Regions from separate parts of the Streptomyces sp. NPDC002125 genome, predicted to be linked through region 2. Evidence: riboswitches for the same ligand, from Rfam matches in the RefSeq annotation. Region 2 holds a riboswitch; the other holds the start of a gene.
What was found. Region 2 has a riboswitch for S-adenosylmethionine ahead of thrC (threonine synthase). Riboswitches for the same ligand answer to the same signal wherever they lie in the genome.

Region 1 (4,978 bases), on a different contig from region 2:
TCAGCGAGGTCTTCTCGGTCACCGGTACGTACGACCTGATCGCCATGGTCCGGGTGGCCAGGCACGACGACCTGGCCGATGTCATCCCCGGCCGGATCAGCAAGATCCCGGGCGTCGAGGCCACCGACACCCATGTCGCGTTCCGCACGTACTCGCAGCACGACCTCGAGGCGGCCTTCGCCATCGGTCTCGACGCGTAGTACACCCCACCTCGTACGGCATACGGCTCCGGCCGGGTGCGGGAGCCGTCTCCCGCGCCCGGCCGGAGCCGTATCGCTGTCGTCAGACCTGGGCCGCGCCCCGGTCGGGGACGCAGCGGCCGTCCTCCGTGCGGTAGGTCCAGCGGGCGCCCGTGGCCACCAGCTCGCGGACCGCGCCGAGGAAGCGGTCGATGTGCTCGTCCGGCGTACCGGCGCCGAAACTCACCCGGATGGCGTTGAGGGACCTCTCCCCCGGCGCGGCCTCGGGCGCGCCGCACTCGCCCGGGTCCTGCGGCTCGCTGCCGAGCAGGGTCCGCACCAGCGGGTGGGCGCAGAAGAGGCCGTCGCGCACCCCGATGCCGTACTCGGCGGAGAGGGCCGCCGCGAAGTGCGAGCTGTTCCAGCCCTCGACCACGAAGGAGATGACACCCACCCGGGGGGCGTCGTCGCCGAACAGCGAGAGCACCTTGACCTCGGGGACGTCCGCGAGGCCCTCACGGACCCGGGTGACCAGCTGCTGCTCCCGCGCGACCAGGCGGTCGAAGCCGGCCTCGGTCAGGGCCTTGCAGGCGGCGGCGATGGAGTAGACGCCGATGACGTTGGGCGAGCCGGCCTCGTGCCGGGCCGCGTTGGTGTGCCACTCGACGTCCACGCCGCCGTCGGCGCGCCGGGCGACCTTGCGGGAGGCGCCGCCGCCCGCGAGGTAGGGCTCGGCGTCCCGCAGCCAGTCCGTACGGCCCGCGAGGACACCCGAGCCGAAGGGCGCGTACAGCTTGTGCCCGGAGAAGGCGACCCAGTCGACGTCCAGCTCCGCGATGTCCACCGGGTGGTGGGGCGCCAGCTGCGCGGCGTCGAGCACGATCCGCGCCCCGTGGGCGTGCGCGGCGGCGGCGAGCTCCTTCACCGGCCACAGCTCGCCGGTGACGTTGGACGCGCCGGTGACGCAGACCAGCGCGGGGCCGTGGGGCTCGCGGTCGGCCAGCGCGCGTTCCAGGGTCGCGACGGCCTGCTCGGGGGTCCGAGGAGCGTCCAGGTAGCTCACCCGGGCGTCCCGCCAGGGGAGCAGCGAGGCGTGGTGCTCCGTCTCGAACACGAACACCTGGCAGTCCGCGGGCAGCGCGGCGGCCAGCAGGTTGAGGGAGTCGGTCGTCGAACGGGTGAAGACCACCTGGTCGTCGGCACGGCAGCCGAGGAACTCCGCCACGGTCACGCGGCTGGCCTCGAAGAGGTCGGTGGAGAGCTGCGAGAGGTAGCCGGCGCCGCGGTGGACACTGCCGTAGTACGGGGCGTAGGCAGCCACGTCGTCCCACACCCGCTGGAGGGCCGGGGCGCTGGCCGCGTAGTCGAGTGCCGCGTAGGTGACATCTCCGCCGGTAACCAGCGGAACGGTGACATCCGCACCGAGAACCGGCAGAGGCGCACAAATGGACTGGTCGACGGCAGCGGTGGAGACAGACATGGCGAACTCCCGTAAGAGGCAGGCGAAATCCACGCACCGGCGTCGGACAGGACGCTGCGGCACGGGAAGGAAAGGAAAAAGGGTGCGCGGAGAAGGGCGTTGAGCCCTATCGCATTCGCTTGCTCACAAGAGGCTCCCTGGGACCAGGACCCCAAGGGGTGGCATCCAACGATGCCGAGGGGCCCGCGCTTGCCGCAGACCTCGCTGCCTGCGGCCTGGTCTTCACCCGGGGCACCCCGCCACGGACGGAGGGTTGCCGGACAGCGGGCCGGGGCCGTAGTCGCTGTCACTCATGACCTGCGCAGCATCTTGCCACAACGCCGCGCACACGCAAAGGGCGCAGTCCGTATCGCGGACTGCGCCCTCGCTCACACCCGGTGCGCCGTCAGGCGTTGCTGGCCGCCACCCAGCGCTCCAGCGCCTTCTTGGCGGCGCCCGAGTCGATCGACCCGGCGGCCAGGGCCATCTTGGCGGCGATCTGCTCGTTCAGCGTGGACTCGGCGGGGTCCAGCGCGACCAGCGCAGCTGCGGAGTTGAGCAGCACCGCGTCGCGCACGGGGCCGGTCTCCCCGTCGAGCAGCCGGCGGGCGACATCCGCGTTGTACGAGGCGTCGGCCCCGCGCAGCGCCTCTACGGGCACCAGGTCGAGGCCGACGTCGCGCGGGTCGAACGCCTGCTCGCGCACGGTCCCGTCCCGCACGATCCAGACCCGGGAGGTCGCGGTGGTGGTCAGCTCGTCCAGGCCGTCGTCGCCCCGGAAGACGAGCGCGGAGTTGCCCCGGCCGGCCAGGACGCCCGCGACGATGGGCGCCATCTTCACGTCGGCGACCCCGATCGCCTGGGAGCGCACCTTGGCCGGGTTGGTGAGCGGGCCGAGGATGTTGAAGGTGGTCTGCGTGCCGAGCTCCTTGCGGGCCCGCGCGGCATAGCGCAGGGCCGGGTGGAACTTCACGGCGAAGCAGAAGGTGATGCCCGCCTCCTCGGCGACGGCCACGACTCGCTGCGGGGTCAGCTCCAGATTGACGCCCAGCTTCTCCAGCACGTCCGAGGCCCCGCTCGCCGACGAGGAGGCGCGGTTGCCGTGTTTGACGACCTTCGCGCCCGTCCCCGCGACGACGATCGCCGACATGGTGGAGATGTTGACCGTCTTGGCCATGTCCCCGCCGGTCCCCACGATGTCGACCGTGTGGCCGGGCACGTCGATGGTGTGGGCGTGCTCGTACATGGCGCGGACGAGTCCCGCGACCTCGTCCACGGTCTCGCCCTTGGCCCGCAGCGCGACTGCGAAGCCCGCGATCTGGACGTCCGTGGCATCGCCGCTCATGATCCGGTCCATGGCCCACGCGGTGTCGTCCGCGCCCAGGTGCTCACCGCGCAGCAGGGGGGTCAGCACACCGGGCCAGGTACGGTCCGCCACGCTGTCGCCGCCGTCCGGGGTCACAACGTTCATGGTCCGCTCCTGGGGGTCCACAGCCGATAGAAGGATGTCTCCCACCTTATCGAGGCTCCGGGACAGCGAAGAGCCCCGTCCATCGGATGGACGGGGCTCCCGCTGTGGCGTTCAGCTCAGGTGATCAGTGGTGGCCGTGGCCGCTGGTGATCTCCTTGTACTCCTCGACAGTGGGCTTGGCGATCTGGTTGTCCTCGCCGTAGTAGCTCTGGCTGAGCCGTGCCCGCACCTTCTGGAGCGTGGAGGGCTTGCGCTCGACACCGTTCTCGTCGACCGTCGGGCCGATCTCGAGCGGCTTGTACTGCTCGTGCGCGGTGAGCGTGTGCAGCTGCTCCGGACCGAGCGGCTCGTGGATCTCCACGAACTCACCGTGCGGCAGGCGCTTGATGGTGCCGGACTCGCGCCCGTGCAGCACCTTCTCCTTGTCGCGGCGCTGGAGGCCGAGGCAGATGCGCCGGGTGGCGACGAACGCCAGGACCGGGCCGACGAAGAAGGCGATACGCACGAACCAGCTGATCGCGTTGAGCGACAGGTGGAAGTGGGTCGCCCAGATGTCGTTGCCGCCGCCGATGAGCATGACGAAGTAGATCGTCACCCAGGCGACACCGAGACCCGTACGGGTCGGGGCGTTGCGCGGGCGGTCCAGGATGTGGTGCTCGCGCTTGTCCCCGGTGATCCAGGACTCGATGAACGGGTACAGCGCCAGTGCCGCGAGGACGACGCCGAACAGGACCAGCGGGATGAGCACGCCCAGGACCAGCGTGTGGCCCCAGAGGTTGATCTCCCAGCCCGGCATCACACGGACGAAGCCTTCCGCGAAGCCCATGTACCAGTCCGGCTGGGCGCCCGTGGACACCTGGTCGGGCCGGTACGGGCCGAGCGCCCAGATCGGGTTGATCGTGGCGATCGCGGAGAGGATCGCGATGAAGCCGAAGACCAGGAAGAAGAAGCCTCCGGCCTTGGCCATGTAGACCGGCAGCAGCGGCATGCCGACGACGTTCTTGTTCGTACGCCCCGGACCCGCGAACTGCGTGTGCTTGTGGAAGAACACCAGGATGAGGTGGGCGACCACGAGCCCGAGCATGATGCCCGGCAGCAGCAGGATGTGGATCGAGTAGAACCTCGAGATGATCTCCGTCCCGGGGAACTCCCCGCCGAACAGGAACATCGAGATGTACGTACCGACGATCGGCATCGACAGGATCGCGCCCTGTGTGAACCGCACACCCGTACCGGAGAGCAGGTCGTCCGGGAGCGAGTAGCCGGTGAACCCGGTGAACATGCCGAGCACGAACAGCAGGAAACCGAAGAGCCAGTTGATCTCACGCGGCTTGCGGTACGCACCGGTGAAGAACACCCGGAACATGTGCACGAACATGCCCGCGAGGAAGATGATCGCGGCCCAGTGGTGGATCTGGCGGACCAGGAGACCACCGCGGACGTCGAAGCTGATGTCCAGCGTCGAGGCGTACGCCGCGGACATCCGGATGCCCTGCATCGGCTCGTACGAGCCGTGGTACACGACCTCGTTCATGCTCGGGTTGAAGAACAGCGTCAGATACACACCCGTGAGGATGATGATGATGAAGCTGTAGAGGCAGATCTCACCGAGCATGAAGGACCAGTGGTCCGGGAAGATCTTGCGCATGTTGGCCTTGGCCAGGCCGTAGATGCCCAGCCGGCCGTCCGCCCAGTCGGCGACCCGCTCACCGGCGGGCGCCTTGCGCTGGGTCTCTGTTTCCGTCGCAGTACTCATCCGCGCTCCCAGAAGGCAGGACCGACGGGCTCTTCGAAGTCACCGAGCGCCTCGAGGTTGCCCTCGCTGTTCACACCGATCCGCAGCTGCGGAAGGGCGTGACCGGCCGGACC
Region 2 (4,978 bases):
CCGTGCAGCAGCCGATGAAGGCGTCCGCCCAGCGGCGGGTCAGGAACGCGGCGCGGTCGGCCCCCAGGATGCCCTTGAGCAGCTGCTCGCCGATGTCGTCGGGCAGCAGCCGGAAGTAGTCGACGGGCGCCCAGGGGGTGTGCGAGAAGTGCCCGATGCGCAGGTCGGGGCGGAGCTCGCGCAGTATGCCGGGGACCAGCGAGAGGTGGTAGTCCTGCACCAGGACGGCGGCGCCCTCGCCCGCCTCCTCGGCGAGCGCCTCGGCGAAGGCACGGTTGTACGCCTCGTAGGAGGCCCACTGCCCGCGGAACTCCGCGTCGAAGACCGGCTCCACCGGCGTCTCGTAGATCATGTGGTGGACGAACCAGAGCACGGAGTTCGCGATGCCGTTGTACGCGTCGGCGTGGACCCCGGCGTCGATGTCGAGCATCCGGACGCCCGGCTCGGACACCCCGCGCCGGACCGCCTCGCGGTCGCCGTCGCCGAGGGCGGCGCAGACCCACAGCTTGTCGTCGACGGCGCTGAGGCCGGAGACGAGCCCGCCCCCGCCGCGTTTCGAGTCGAGCGTGCCGTCCTCCCGCAGGGCGTACGACACAGGGCCGCGGTTGGACGCGACGAGGACCTGGGCGGCTTGCTCGGAGACCATGTACCCGAACCTAGCCCGTTCGGGAAGCCGCCAAACGTGAAGTCTGCGTGCGGCTGAGCGAGAAGAACCGTTACGCCGCGTTGCGCGAGGCGTACTCGGCGATCTCCCGCATCGGCGGCCTCTCCTCCGTGTCCACCGCATGGGTGTGCGGGACGAACCCGTCGGGCCCCCGCTCGAACTGGGTGATCTCGGGGCGTACGAGCGAGCCCCGGGAGAGCCGCAGCTGCGCCGTGCGGTAGATCGTGGCGGCCATCCTGCCGAGGGCCTGGCCGTCCTGGTGGCGGTGTTTGCGAACGCCGACGTCGACCTGGGCCAGCGCGTCCAGACCGACCGTGTGCAGGGCGTCGACGAGCAGGCCCAGTTCCACTCCGTAGCCGACGGGGAAGGGCAGCCGTTCGAGCAGGGAGCGCCGTACGGCGTACTCGCCGCCGAGGGGCTGGACGAAGCCGGCGAGGCTCGGCCAGTGCAGGTTGAGCAGGGGGCGTGCCACGAGCTCGGTGACGCGACCGCCCTGGCCTGCGGCTTCGCCGAGCGGGCGGTCGTACATCGCCTTGACGAACTGCACCGTGGGGTCGGTCAGCAGCGGGCCGACGATGCCGGAGACGAAGTCCGCCGAGAAGTCCTTGAGGTCGGCGTCGACGAAGCAGACGATGTCCCCGCTGGTCACCAGCAGCGACCGCCACAGCACCTCGCCCTTGCCGGGGACCGCGGGTACCCGGGGCAGGATCGCGTCCCGGTGCACGACCCGGGCTCCGGCCCGGCGCGCGGCGCGGGCGGTGCCGTCGGTGGAACCGGAGTCGATCACCACCAGTTCGTCCACGAGCTGGACCTTCTCCATCAGCTCGCGCCGGATCTCCGCGACGATCGCGCCGACGGTCGCCTCCTCGTTCAGCGCGGGCAGGACGACGCTGACGCGGGAGCGGTGCGGACCGCTCTCCCGGGCGGCCGTGAGACGGTCGAGCGGGCGGTCTGCGGCCGACCAGGAACGCCTGGTCAGCCAGCGTTCCACCTCTTCCAGCACGGTCGATACTCCCTGTATGTGATCCATCTCGCGGTACGGACGACTATCTCAATCGTCCGGTGCTTCGGTTACAGTCTTGAACAACGCGGATGACCCTCGCATGTCGGGGTCGGTCCGCGAAAAAACGCCCGGATCCATGGTCCGGTGCCATAGCGCTCATCCAGAGGGACTGAGGGAACGGCCCGTTGAAGTCCCGGCAACCCTCCTGCCGACCGCGAGGTCACGGTGGGGAAGGTGCCAATTCCGTCTTGTGGCGAAATACGTCGCAAGGAAGATGAGGAGAAAGGGCCTCCGCCATCATGGCCGTGCAGACAGTTGCCGCCGACACCAGTACTTCCGCCGTGGATCTCGGTCCCGCCGTCGCGCTTTCCTGCCGCGAATGCGGTGAGCGTTTCGAGCTCGGCCCCATTTTCGCCTGCGTGTCCTGTTTCGGGCCGCTCGAAGTGGCGTACGACCTGCCGAGCGGCTCCCCCGAAGAGCTGAAGAAGCGCATCGCCGAAGGCCCGGACAACATCTGGCGCTACGCGCCGCTGCTGCCCGTCCCCTCCGATGTCGCGGACAAGCCCAACATCAACCCCGGCTTCACCAAGCTGGTCAAGGCCGACAACCTCGCCCGCGAGCTGGGCGTGACCGGCGGTCTGTACGTCAAGGACGACTCCGGCAACCCGACGCACTCCTTCAAGGACCGTGTCGTCGCCATCGCCGTCGAGGCCGCCCGCGCCTTCGGTTTCACCACGCTCTCCTGCTCCTCCACCGGCAACCTCGCCGGTGCGGTGGGTGCCGCCGCGGCCCGCGCCGGCTTCCGCTCCTGCGTGTTCATCCCGCACGACCTGGAGCAGGGCAAGGTCGTCATGGCCGCGGTGTACGGCGGCGAGCTGGTCGGCATCGAGGGCAATTACGACGACGTCAACCGCTTCTGCTCGGAGCTCATCGGTGACCCGCTCGGCGAGGGCTGGGGCTTCGTCAACGTCAACCTCCGGCCGTACTACGGCGAGGGCTCCAAGACCCTGGCGTACGAGATCTGCGAGCAGCTCGGCTGGCAGCTGCCCGACCAGATCGTCATCCCGATCGCGTCCGGCTCGCAGCTCACGAAGATCGACAAGGGTCTCCAGGAGCTGATCAAGCTCGGCCTCGTCGAGGACAAGCCGTACAAGATCTTCGGCGCCCAGGCCGAGGGCTGCTCCCCGGTCTCCACCGCCTTCAAGGCCGGTCACGACGTGGTGCGGCCCCAGAAGCCGAACACCATCGCCAAGTCCCTGGCGATCGGCAACCCGGCCGACGGCCCGTACGTCCTGGACATCGCCCGGCGCACCGGTGGTGCCGTGGAGGATGTCAACGACGAGCAGGTCGTCGACGCGATCAAGCTGCTGGCCCGGACCGAGGGCATCTTCGCCGAGACCGCGGGCGGGGTGACGGTCGGTGTGACGAAGAAGCTGATCGACGCCGGTGTGCTCGACCCGGCGCTGACCACCGTCGTCCTGAACACCGGTGACGGCCTGAAGACGCTCGACGCGGTCGCCCCGACGACCGGCCTGTCGGCGACGATCCGGCCCAGCCTGGACGCGTTCCGCGACGCGGGCCTCGCCGCCGCCAGCTGACCACCCGAGACCCAAGGAAGGCACCCACATGAGCGTCAAGGTCCGTATCCCCACCATCCTCCGCACCTACACGGGCGGTCAGGCCGAGGTCGCGGCCGAGGGTGCGACCCTCTCCGAGGTCATCGCGTCCCTGGAGCAGAACCACCCGGGCATCGGCGCCCGCGTCTTGGACGACCAGGGCAAGCTGCGCCGCTTCGTCAACGTGTACGTCAACGACGACGACGTGCGCTTCGAGGGCGGCCTGGACGCGGTCACCCCGGACGGCGCCGGCGTCTCGATCATCCCGGCCGTCGCCGGAGGCTGATCGCCCCTCACGGGCCGGCCCGGCCGCCCGACTGCGCAGCGTGAGCACGATGGCCCCCTCCGCGAGAGAAACGGAGGGGGCCATTCTGCATGGTTGAGCGCGGTACAGTTGGGGAAGTCCCCGCCGCTGCCCGTGCCGCCCGCATATGAGAATGCGCCCGGCCACGACAAGAAGCAGCCAAAGTACGTGAACTCCTTGCGCCATAAGTGGCCTTTGTCAGGCCCGACTTGCCCAGGATGTTCACGAATTCATCCCTTCCGGGCGTTCATGTGTGCCCAGAATTCTCGTCCGATTGACCTGTTGCAGAGGGCAGTTGGGCAGATACATTCGGCCGCGGTCGACGCGTTCCGGCGCACGCCACCCTCTCCTGTCGGAGGGTGAGTTCTGACCCGGGCCCGCGAAGTGCGGTGCTCGTGCAAGGGCCAGTAATAGGGGAGTTAGGCATGGCTCAGGGCACCGTCAAGTGGTTCAACGCGGAGAAGGGGTACGGCTTCATCGCGGTCGACGGTGGTGCGGATGTTTTCGTCCACTACAGCGCGATCCAGATGGACGGGTACCGCACCCTCGAAGAGGGTCAGCGAGTTGAATTCGAGATCTCGCAGGGCCAGAAGGGGCCGCAGGCGGACATGGTCAAGCTCGCCGTCGGCTGAGCTCGGCGCGGTCGTCCGACGACACCACTCACACACGCGGGGCCCGTACCTCCCACCGGGGGACGGGCCCCTCGTGCGTCCCCGGCCGGGCCCGTGGTTGTCCCATCCGGAGGGGGACGCTCGGGCCCGTGGTTGTCCACATCCCGAGGGGGACGCTTGCACTCGCAGGGGTCGAGTGCTAATCATTGGCGTTAGCACTCTCCAGGTGAGAGTGACAGAACTTAGGACCGGGCCGGTGAGGCCCGCACGCTTGCCGGGGCAAGGAACCGGTGAGCACGCTGGCCGTCCGTCGCGGGCGCCTCTCGGTCCGGAGAAATCCACCCCTGTCCGGGAGGACCACTTCACATGGCCAAGATCATCGCGTTCGACGAGGAGGCACGGCGCGGTCTCGAGCGCGGGATGAACCAGCTCGCCGACGCCGTCAAGGTCACCCTCGGCCCCAAGGGCCGTAACGTCGTCCTCGAGAAGAAGTGGGGCGCGCCCACGATCACCAACGATGGTGTTTCCATCGCCAAGGAGATCGAGCTCGAGGACCCGTACGAGAAGATCGGTGCGGAGCTGGTCAAGGAGGTCGCCAAGAAGACGGACGACGTCGCCGGCGACGGTACGACCACCGCCACCGTTCTCGCCCAGGCGCTCGTCCGCGAGGGCCTGCGCAACGTCGCCGCGGGTGCCAACCCGATGGCTCTGAAGCGTGGCATCGAGAAGGCCGTCGAGGCCGTCTCCGCCGCTCTGCTGGAGCAGGCGAAGGACGTGGAG

Region 1: another riboswitch for S-adenosylmethionine. It lies ahead of ACWCQM_RS18790 (aminotransferase class V-fold PLP-dependent enzyme); the one in region 2 lies ahead of thrC (threonine synthase).

What each region holds. Positions count from the first base shown of each region.
Region 1 covers NZ_JBSFDD010000010.1:5,984-10,961, reverse strand. Annotated here, with positions in the region: gene ACWCQM_RS18795 (Lrp/AsnC family transcriptional regulator) at 1-200, shown strand, start outside; gene ACWCQM_RS18790 (aminotransferase class V-fold PLP-dependent enzyme) at 283-1,659, opposite strand; SAM riboswitch class IV at 1,840-1,957, opposite strand; gene trpD (anthranilate phosphoribosyltransferase) at 2,045-3,109, opposite strand; gene qcrB (cytochrome bc1 complex cytochrome b subunit) at 3,234-4,865, opposite strand; gene qcrA (cytochrome bc1 complex Rieske iron-sulfur subunit) at 4,862-4,978, opposite strand, start outside.
Region 2 covers NZ_JBSFDD010000011.1:168,695-173,672, reverse strand. Annotated here, with positions in the region: gene ACWCQM_RS20710 (alpha,alpha-trehalose-phosphate synthase (UDP-forming)) at 1-646, opposite strand, end outside; gene ACWCQM_RS20705 (glucosyl-3-phosphoglycerate synthase) at 717-1,667, opposite strand; SAM riboswitch class I at 1,821-1,948, shown strand; gene thrC (threonine synthase) at 1,967-3,265, shown strand; gene ACWCQM_RS20695 (MoaD/ThiS family protein) at 3,294-3,569, shown strand; gene ACWCQM_RS20690 (cold-shock protein) at 4,013-4,219, shown strand; gene groL (chaperonin GroEL) at 4,565-4,978, shown strand, end outside.